DNA from 3 places in the Mesorhizobium sp. EU05-FHT14A09 genome. Region 3 is predicted to be linked to each of the others. Evidence: riboswitches for the same ligand, from Rfam matches in the RefSeq annotation. Region 3 holds a riboswitch; each other region holds the start of a gene.
What was found. A riboswitch is a leader RNA that binds a small molecule or an ion and turns the genes downstream of it on or off. The one in region 3 is predicted to bind cobalamin.
Positions count from the first base shown of each region.

Region 1: linked by a shared signal. The riboswitch ahead of bluB (5,6-dimethylbenzimidazole synthase) and the one ahead of AC3WTO_RS10620 (CbtB domain-containing protein) in region 3 are both predicted to bind cobalamin.
Region 2: linked by a shared signal. The riboswitch ahead of AC3WTO_RS07825 (ribonucleoside-diphosphate reductase subunit alpha) and the one ahead of AC3WTO_RS10620 (CbtB domain-containing protein) in region 3 are both predicted to bind cobalamin.

Region 1 is NZ_JBYTDF010000001.1:563,403-566,670, forward strand. Features, by position in the region: gene AC3WTO_RS02540 (TetR/AcrR family transcriptional regulator) at 1-449, shown strand, start outside; gene bluB (5,6-dimethylbenzimidazole synthase) at 461-1,198, opposite strand; cobalamin riboswitch at 1,245-1,431, opposite strand; gene AC3WTO_RS02550 (histone deacetylase family protein) at 1,608-2,534, shown strand; gene AC3WTO_RS02555 (exodeoxyribonuclease VII small subunit) at 2,538-2,792, shown strand; gene AC3WTO_RS02560 (DUF2277 domain-containing protein) at 2,869-3,153, shown strand.
Region 2 is NZ_JBYTDF010000002.1:105,078-108,345, forward strand. Features, by position in the region: gene AC3WTO_RS07825 (ribonucleoside-diphosphate reductase subunit alpha) at 1-1,755, opposite strand, end outside; cobalamin riboswitch at 1,861-2,060, opposite strand; gene AC3WTO_RS07830 (GntR family transcriptional regulator) at 2,408-3,100, shown strand; gene AC3WTO_RS07835 (MFS transporter) at 3,121-3,268, opposite strand, start outside.
Region 3 is NZ_JBYTDF010000002.1:667,177-670,444, forward strand. Features, by position in the region: gene cobO (cob(I)yrinic acid a,c-diamide adenosyltransferase) at 1-12, opposite strand, end outside; gene cobU (bifunctional adenosylcobinamide kinase/adenosylcobinamide-phosphate guanylyltransferase) at 14-523, opposite strand; gene AC3WTO_RS10615 (CbtA family protein) at 516-1,292, opposite strand; gene AC3WTO_RS10620 (CbtB domain-containing protein) at 1,310-1,489, opposite strand; cobalamin riboswitch at 1,524-1,718, opposite strand; gene AC3WTO_RS10625 (MFS transporter) at 1,798-2,997, opposite strand; gene AC3WTO_RS10630 (MFS transporter) at 3,157-3,268, opposite strand, start outside.

The DNA.
Region 1 (3,268 bases), on a different contig from region 3:
TCGGTGACAAGAAGGGGTTGTTCGAAGCCGTCATCGCACAGATCGACCGCGAAATGGCTGCACGTCTCAGTGCGGTCTCTGCGAAGGCCAAGACACGCTGGCAGGGGTTCATCGACGAGAACATCGGCTATGTCGAAATGGCGTTGGATCCGGAAGTCCAGCGCATTGTCCTGTGCGACGGTCCGGCGGTTCTGGGGGACCCGGCGCAATGGCCGAACGCCAATGCCTGTATCCAGTCGGTGACCAAGAATCTTGCGGCGCTGAAGGAAGAGGGCGTTATCCGCGATATCGATCCGGAGGCGATGGCGCGGCTGATCAGCGGCGCTTCGCTTTATGCCGCGCAGTGGATTGCCAATTCCGATGACCCTGCCGCGACATCGTTGAAAGCGGTCAAAGCCTTCCGCGCATTGATGGAAGGTTTGCTGGTGGAAGGCAAAGCCGCTGCCTGAGTTGACCCAGACTAATTCCGGCCTGTGACGGCGTCGGCCGCTTTTTTCAGGCCGTCTTCGCCGGCGCCGCCGAAGGTCTCGCTCATGACAAGCCTGGAGAGCGGCAGACGCGAGGCCCAGCCATTGCGTTCGAGGTCGGGCCTTGCAGCAAATTCCGAGACGTGGCCGACGCAAAGATAAGCGACGGGCACGACGTGGTCGGGAATGCCCAGCAATTGCTTCAGCGCCTCCGTGTCGAGGATGCTCACCCAGCCGACGCCGATCCCTTCCGCCCGCGCCGCCAACCAGAAATTCTGGACCGCGCATACCGTGCTGAAGAGATCCATCTGCGGATTGTGCCAGCGGCCGAGCGGCGAGCCTTCACTGCGTCGCCGATCGCAGGTGATGCACAGGTTGAGCGCGCTTTCGCAGATACCTTCGAGTTTGAGCTTGCTGTAGAGCGCCTGTCGCTCCTCCGCTATCCGGGGCAATTCCTGCGACCGGGCCGCCAGGAAAAGGTCGCGCACCGCCTCCCGTCGTTCACGATCACGGATTACGATGAAGTCCCAGGGTTGCATGAAGCCGACCGACGGCGCGTGATGCGCGGCTGCGAGCAGGCGGGCGAGCACGGCGTCGTCAATCGGATCCTGTCGGAAATGGCTGCGCACATCGCGGCGCGTGAAAATGGCGCGATAGATGGCCTCGCGTTCAAAGTCCCCGAAGGCCAAATCCCCGGATAAATGGCAGGCATGGTTGCGGACGGTGTCCATCGCTTTTCCCTTGCGATCGAAACAACGTCATCCGCCCGTCCATGCGCATGACCATTCCTGTCCGGCCGGTCTTCTGGCTTGGGTTCGTCCCGCTTGTCGGCGCCTTCCCGTCCGTTTCACGGACAGTGGCTTTTGCCGAGCGATCCCCCATACAGCGTTGGGCACGCCACGGATTTTCACCGTGTTCCCGATTCTCCCACCTCGCGGCAGGCACCTGACAGTGGAGCGAATCTATCCGAGTTGAGGCGCGAATACAGCCTTGATCTCGACGTCGCGTGACGCCTTTTCCCCAACAGGCTGGAGCAATTTCAGCAATAGAAAGTTGGAGCGTTTCCGCATTTCCGTGAAAAACGGAAATGCTCTACGCCTGTCGCGTGGCCATCATCTCCATTGCTGATAAGGTGCCCCCATGACGACCCGTCTCTACACACATCCGATTTTCCTGGAACACATCACTCCCACCGGTCATCCGGAGCGGCCGGACCGGCTGCGTGCGATCGAACGGATACTGGATGACGAGGCCTTTGCCGCGCTCGACCGGCAGGAAGCGCCGATGGGCGACGAGGCAACTGTCCTCTATTGTCATCCGAAGGATTTCGTCGAGCGTGTGCGCAAGGCGATCCCGTCGGACGGCATCGCCGTCATCGATTCCGATACGGTGGCGAGCCCGAAAACCTGGCAGGCGGCGCTGACGGCGATCGGCGCGGCCAATGCTGCCGTGGACGATGTCTTCGCCGGCAAGGCCGACAACGTCTTCGTGGCGGCGCGTCCGCCAGGCCACCATGCCGAGAAAACCACGGCCATGGGATTTTGCCTGTTCAACACCGCGGCGATCGCTGCCCGCTACGCTCAGGAGAAACACGGCGTCGAACGTGTCGCCATCGTCGACTGGGACGTGCATCACGGCAATGGCACCCAGGACATCTTCTGGGATGATCCGTCGGTGCTCTATTGTTCGACCCACCAGATGCCGCTTTATCCCGGAACGGGCGCGAAAAGCGAAACGGGCGCCGGCAACATCGTCAACGCGCCTTTGGCGCCGGCGACCGGCAGCGATATCTTCCGGGAGGCATTCAACACGCGTGTCCTGCCCGCGATCGATTCCTTCGCGCCGGACCTCGTCATCATCTCGGCAGGTTTCGACGCGCACCATCGCGATCCGCTGGCGGAGATCAATCTTGTCGAGGATGATTTCGACTGGGCAACCGGGCAGTTGATGGATCGCGCCCGCCGTCATAGTTCAAACAGGCTGGTCAGCGTGCTGGAAGGCGGCTACGACCTGCACGGATTGGCATTTTCGGTCGCAGCGCATGTCGGCCGCCTGATGAAAGGATGAGCCGTGGCTGAAGAAGCGAACCAGGATGTGAAGGCGATGAGCTTCGAGCAGGCACTCGATGCGCTGGAGAAGATCGTCGACGATCTCGAACGCGGCGACGTGCCGCTGGATCAGTCGATCCGCATCTATGAACGCGGCGAGGCGCTGAAGGCGCATTGCGATCGTCTTCTCAAGGCCGCCGAGGACAAGGTGGAAAAGATCAGGCTCGCGCGCGACGGCAAGCCGGTCGGTACCGAACCGCTGGATGGCGAACAATAGTTAGAGCGGAATACGGATGGCATTTCGCTCTAACGAGGGCAGGGGACAACACCGGGCATATCAAAGGGAGATATCCATGTGTCGTAACATCAAGCCGCTCTTCAATTTCGAACCGCCGGCGACGGATACCGAAATTCATGAGGCGGCGCTGCAGTTCGTGCGCAAGATCAGTGGCGCCAACAAGCCGTCCATGCGCAACAAGGAAGCCTTCGATCACGCGGTGCGGACCATCGCCAACGCCGCGCATGAGCTGCTTGTTGTGCTTGAGACGACCCAGCCGCCGCGTAACCGCGATGAGGTGGCGGCAAAAGCCCGGGCCAAGTCGGCCTTGCGGTTTGCTCCCAAGCCGGTGACAGCCTAGCAGGTTTGTTGTCGCGCGGATCGGACGGGCCCAGCAAAGTCGGTGGGCACGACAAAGTGGCCGTCGGTTAAAGTCTGCAAGCTCGGAATTCACCGGATCGGTGAACGCATCGTCG
Region 2 (3,268 bases), 560 kb from region 3:
ATGCACCACGCCGACATGGCCTTGTGGCGAGCGGATGTTGCAGGGATCCTTGAAGGTGATCCAGGGATGACCCGTCTCGAACAGCATGGTCAGCATCTTGCGCCAGAGATCGACCGCGCGGACCTTGCGGAACACCCTGATCCCACCCGCGGCTGCCTTCGCTTCACAGGCCTCATAGGCCTGCCGGAAGGCGGAGCCGTAGAGATCGTGCAGGTCGGCCGTTTCGTCGGGTGAGAACAGCGTCCATTCGCCATTGGCCTCGACCCGTTCCATGAACAGGTCCGGCACCCAGTTGGCGGTGTTCATGTCATGCGTGCGGCGGCGATCGTCACCTGTATTCTTGCGCAGGTCGAGGAACTCCTCGATGTCGACATGCCAGGTCTCCAGATAAGCGCAGACCGCACCCTTGCGCTTGCCACCCTGGTTGACGGCGATGGCGGTGTCATTCGCCACCTTCAGGAACGGCACAACGCCCTGGCTCTCGCCATTGGTGCCCTTGATATGAGCGCCAAGGCCGCGAACCGGCGTCCAGTCATTGCCGAGGCCGCCGGAATATTTAGCCAGCAGCGCATTGTCCTTGACCGCCTTGAAGATACCGTCGAGGTCGTCGGCGACAGTGGTCAGGAAGCAAGACGACAGCTGCGGTCGCAGCGTGCCGGAATTGAACAGCGTCGGCGTCGAGGCCATGAAGTCGAAGGACGACAGCAGGTCATAGAATTCGATGGCCCTCGCCTCGCGATCGATTTCGCGCACTGCAAGCCCCATCGCAACCCGCATGAAAAAGGCCTGCGGCAGTTCGAAACGTCTGCCCGTGGTGTGCAGGAAGTAGCGGTCGTACAGCGTCTGCAGTCCAAGATACTGAAATTGCAGGTCGCGCTCAGGCTTCAGCGCCGCGCCCAGCCGCGCGAGGTCGAAACGACCGAGTTCTGGATCGATCAATTCGGCGTCGATGCCTGTCGTGACGAATTCAGCGAAATAGGATGCATAACGCGTGCCCATCTCGGCCTGCGTTGCCTGCTCGCCGCGCCCGGTGACGAAACTCAAGGCCTCGCGACGCAGGCGGTCGAGCAACAGGCGGGCCGAGACGAAAGCGTAATTCGGTTCGGTCTCAATGAGCGTGCGCGCTGCCAGGATCGGCGCCAAGGACAACTCATCCAGCGTGATGCCGTCATAGAGATTGCGGCGTGCCTCGGTGAGAATGGCATCCGGCGAAACGGCCTCCAGACCGGCGCAGGCCTCCTCGACGACGCGCGAGAATCGCGCCTCGTCAAGCGGTGCGAGAACTCCATCCTCGCGCTTCACATGGAGCGAGGCGCTCGGCGTTTCCGCATCCGTCTTTTCCGCCAGGCGCTCGCGCGCCCGCTCGGCGCGATAGAGCACATAGGCGCGCGCAACCTTGTGGTGTTCGCCGCGCATCAGCGCGAGTTCGACCTGATCCTGGATCTCCTCGATGTGGAAGGTGCGACCGGCCTCGAAGCGCCTTGTCAACGCCGCGACCACCTGCGCGGCCAGGTCCTCGACGACATCGTGCACACGCCGCGAGCCTGCTGCGGTCGAACCCTCGACCGCGAGGAAAGCCTTGGTCAAAGCCACCACGATCTTCGTCGCGTCGAACGGCGTCACGGCGCCATTGCGGCGTATCACCTTGTAGCCAGGCTCGGCCGCGGGCGTGCCCCGGCTTTCAACAACGGCGCTTTCGGCAAGCGGCGAAGCCTGGAAGGCTCCATTCGTGGTGAATACTGCAGTCGTGGCCATATCATCCCCGTGGCGCTGTGGACGGGGAATTCGGGGAACGCAGTGGCGATTTCGGACGCGACGATGCCCGGGCCAAGCGCACCTCCGGGACACCCCGCCCGAGGTTCGTTCAAATCCGTCGCGGCAGGTCTCCTGGCTCGCAGGTCGTCGCCCTTGTCGGCCTTCCCGGTGCGTTACGGCACCAGTGGCATTCTTCGACGCGGGCTCACTGCTTACAGTTGCGGGGGCAGCACCGGCTTTGCACCGGCTTCCCTCTTAGCTCCCGAACCAGACGACTCGGGAGAACCTCGACTTCGATATCTGGTATAGAATGCCAGCAGCATGTCAACAACTGGTAGCAGAAGCAGGCCATCCAAGGCATTCTCGGCCCGGCGCAGTGGATATCCTGTGGGCAATTTCACTGGCCTCTATCATCGCAACCGCTCAACGGTCCGGTTCAGACCGGGTTGCGGCGGCGGGATGGGCTTGGCGGCGGTACTTCAGCCTGCTCCATGTCACAGCTGTCGATGGCGCTTGCGATGTGGCTTACCGCAATTCATTATGTCCTTGAAATGATGCGAGCTTCGGCCGCCTGGCGCTAAGATGCAATCGACACGCATTGGCTTCGCAAGCTGAACAGTAGCCCGTGCGAAAAGTGAACCGCGCACCACCAATGGCCGAGAAGATGCATTTAGGACTGACGGCCGTCGACACGGCCCCCCTGCACGAGAAAGTCTACCTCGAACTGGTCCGCACACTGATGTCGGGCCAGTTCGCACCGGGTCAGAAGTTGACGTCACGAAAGGTCGCGAAAGAACTGGGAACGAGCGACATGCCGGTTCGCAGCGCCTTCATGCGCCTGCAGGCTCTGAAGGTTCTGTCGCCCCTGCCCAACGGCAGCATGGAAGTGCCCACCATGTCCGCCGAGCGGTTTTCGCAGTTGACGGCAACACGTACTCTTCTGGAGGGGGCAGCCACGGAACTCGCCGCTCAGCGTATCAATGGCAATGCACTACGCACGATACGCCGTCATTGCGCAGACTTGACGGCGGCGGCGCAGGCCGGAGACATCAACGACTACCTGCGCAAGAACTACGCTTTCAAATTTTCGATCTATCGGTACAGCGGCAACGATCAGATGATCTTCCTGATCGAGACCGTGTGGATGCAGGTTGGGCCGTTCCTGCGCAATCTGGCCCGCGGGTTCGAGAACAATTTAGCCTCGATCCTGGAGATCGATTACCATGACGAAGTTGTCGCGGCGATCGCCGAACACGACGGCGCCCGTGCCCGCGTCGCTATCGTCCGGGATATCAGCGACGGCTATCAGCACCTGCTGAGGCACGCTCCATTTCCGAATGCTTAGGCTTGCCGTCCCCACCTTCTTCAGGCTGGCTTTCCCTCGACGGCAGCAACCGGTCGCTGCATGAACACGGCAGCCGCGAGCAATGAACAAACACCGAGCACCGCGGTTGCGCCAGCCAGCGCCGGTATGCCGATATTCTCGATGACAAGCCCCCCGACCCAACTGCCC
Region 3 (3,268 bases):
GTCCTCGATCATGTCATTTAACCTTGAGCGGCAGGCCCGCAACAGTCAGCACCACCTCGTTGGCGACCGCTGCGACCTGCTGGTTGAGACGACCGCCCGCGTCACGGAAGCGGCGCGCCAGCGCGTTGTCCGGCACGATGCCAAGGCCGACCTCGTTGGACACCACAAACCACGGGCCGCGTGGTTTCGAAAGCATGGCAGCCAGGCTCGCGCACTCAGCCTCGACGTCATGCTCAGCCAGCATGTGGTTGGTAAGCCATAGCGTAAGGCAATCGAGCAGCACCGGACGCCCGGCAGGCAGGCGCTCCAGGGTTCCGACAAGGTCGAGCGGCGCGTCGAGCGTTTCCCAACCTTCGCCCCGACGAGCGCGATGATGGGCGATGCGTTCGCGCATTTCATCGTCGTAAGCCTGAGCGGTCGCGATATAGGTCCACGGCGCCGGCAGCGCGGTAATCAGCGTTTCGGCATGCGCGCTCTTGCCGGAGCGCGCACCGCCGATAATGAAGGTCAGGCGATCAGGCAAAGCTGTCGCGAAGGCTCGAAGCCTGCCCGGTGAAACGACCGCGCACAACGCCCACGACCGCCCCCAGCACGACCCAGAACACCAGATTGGTCAGCGTCACTGCGACCACGAACTGGTGATGCAGGCCTTCCGGAATCGGCGTGTCGTAGCTTGCCGGCTGCGGCGCGCCGACGATGTGCGGCGCGACGATCAGCGCGATGGCGAGCACTGTGAGCGGCAGTGACCGGCGGAAAGCGATCAGCGCAAGGCCGATGGCCGTAGCGACGACCGTGGAAATCCACCAGATCTGCCTGGGGATCAGATCGGCCGCTGGCATTGCAGGCAGTTCAGGCGGCAATCCAAGGCCGGGCGCCAATGTGAAGACCGCAAAACCGGCAAGCCCCCAGAACACGCCCTGGCGCCAATTGCCGATGCCGCCTGCAAATTCCGAGAAGGCGACGAGGATCAGCGCGAAACCGATGCCGGTGACGACATTGGAAAGCACATTGAACGAGAACCGCTCGACACCGTCGGCAGGTGCCCAGCCTTCCACTTCCTCAGCCGGAGCGGCGGCCGGAGCCGGCGCAGCGGAACTCATCGCGCTGGTGCCGGCATCGGCAGCGGGTGCGGCAGGTGCGGCCGCATGTTCGTGGCCGCCGGCGGCCTGTTCATAAACTTCCGCCTTCAGGATCAGCGGTACGGTTGCGTAAGCCTGCAGGCAGGCGAGGACGATGCCGGCCAACAGGCCCGCGATCGCCGCGACGAACACGACGTTGCGAAAAACAGACATGGTGGGTTCCCCCCTGGTTAGTGGCAGGGGAATGCCATCGAGTGGCGTGCGTCGTGAGCGGCGTTGTGCACGGCCTCGATGTGGGAGAAGCCGGTGAAGCCGATAACGAAGATGCCGAGCAGGCCGGCCATTGCCAGTTGCAGAAAGCGCGACTGCGATGAGGTCGAGGCGCCGAGGGAAACGGAAGCAGTATTCATTGTCTGTCCTTTCGCCCTCCACCCGAGGGCATTGCCGTCATTGCTGTCGCCGGCAGGTCTCCTGGCTTGCGGATCAGCGCCCTTCTCCACCTTCCCGAGGCGAACCTCAGTGGCATTGGAGAGGACTACCGCTCACAGTTGCGGGGGCAGCCACGGCTTCGGATGGTTTTCCCCCCTCCCCACCGTATTCCCTCTTGGTCCCGAAGGGACCGACGACGGTGGAGACTATAGGAAGAATCGCAGCGCCCGGCAAACCAAATTCCGCCATTGCCAGACGCATCAGCGTCATTGGCGCCCGGCTGTCGTCCCTACATCGATTTCGGCAGATACCGCCAGGTAACAACGGCACAGGCAGCTGCAAGGCAGCCAAGCGTGGCAAAAACCGAGCCCAGGCCGAAAAAGGCCAGCACAAGCGAGTAGACCAGGGGTGGGGTCAGCTCCGAGAAATCGAGATAGGTGCGGTAGACGGCTGCCATTTGCGGCCGCTCATAGGCGCGCACCGAGCGCATGAAGGCGGTGGAGCCGATGGCGTCGAGTGCGATGGTGAACAGGGCGCCGACCAAGAGCAGGCCGGCGGTGGCAAGCGGAATCAGTTCGCCGATGGCGCCGGCAAGCCACAGTGACACCGCCATCCCGACAAAGGCGAGCGTCATCACGTTGCGCGCGCCGTAACGCCTGCCTGCCCTGCCCCAGAAAATGGCTGAGAACAGGAGGGCGTTGCCGGCCGAAACCAGCAAGCCGCCGGCGAGTTCACCCTGGTCGGTGATGACCATGAACAGCGGACCGTAGACGAAGAACGTCGTCCAGTAGCAGGAACGGCCGAAGGCGATAAGCCAGGCGAGCCGCAATCTCGGCTGCCTGACGAAGCGTCCGATATTGGCAAACGGATTGATGGGACGGCTCTTTCCCGGCACGATCATCGGATTGTCGCCGAGACGGTAGTACCAGAACAAAGCGAGCAGGCAGAGCGCGAACACAGCCACCGCTCCGTGCGCAGCATAAATGCCATAGCGCGTGTACAGGAAGATGCCGAGCGTCGGGCCGCTGGTCCAGGCGATCATCGACCACGCCATGCGCAGCGACTCTGCCTGCATGAGGTCTGTCTTGCGGATATGATCCATGATGTAGAGGTTGAGCGTGATCGACAACGCGCTGGCACCCATCACGCGGCAGAGCATGCCGATGATCTGGCCCGGCAGCGAATGGGTGACGAAGAACAGCGATCCGATCGCAAGCAACAACGCGCCGGCCGTATAAACCCATCTGCGTGCAAAACGATGGATTAGCATCGGCATGAACAACGTGACCGAGAGGCCGAGCAGCGAGACGATCGTATAGAGGATCGAGACCGTCTGCTCGTTCTTCAGGATCTCATAGGCCTGGATCGGGATAACCGAAGCGACCGTGGCACGCGCGGCAGATTCGATGGCGTAGAGCGAAGCAAAGGTACGCGCATCCGCCGGCGGGACGGCCGGTAGCCAGATCGGATGGCGGACATGCGTGGACATGAATTCCCAGGATTCGCGACTTGCAGACGAAATTTGCGTCGCCGAGAGCCGGATCGGTAGCAGGAAACCGACGCGCTCGGGCCGGAATGCGAAGCCGGCCAACGAGTTTGCAAGGCTGGTACAACGACAGTGCCTTTGTCGCCCTTGAAACGATCGCCATCAGTCCCTTCGGCGAGATTGCGGATCGACAACAGCCACAAGGATCGCCGCAATCAAACCATTGCCCGCTGCGACCAACAGAATGCTCAAAAGGGTATGAATCGTTGCCGTC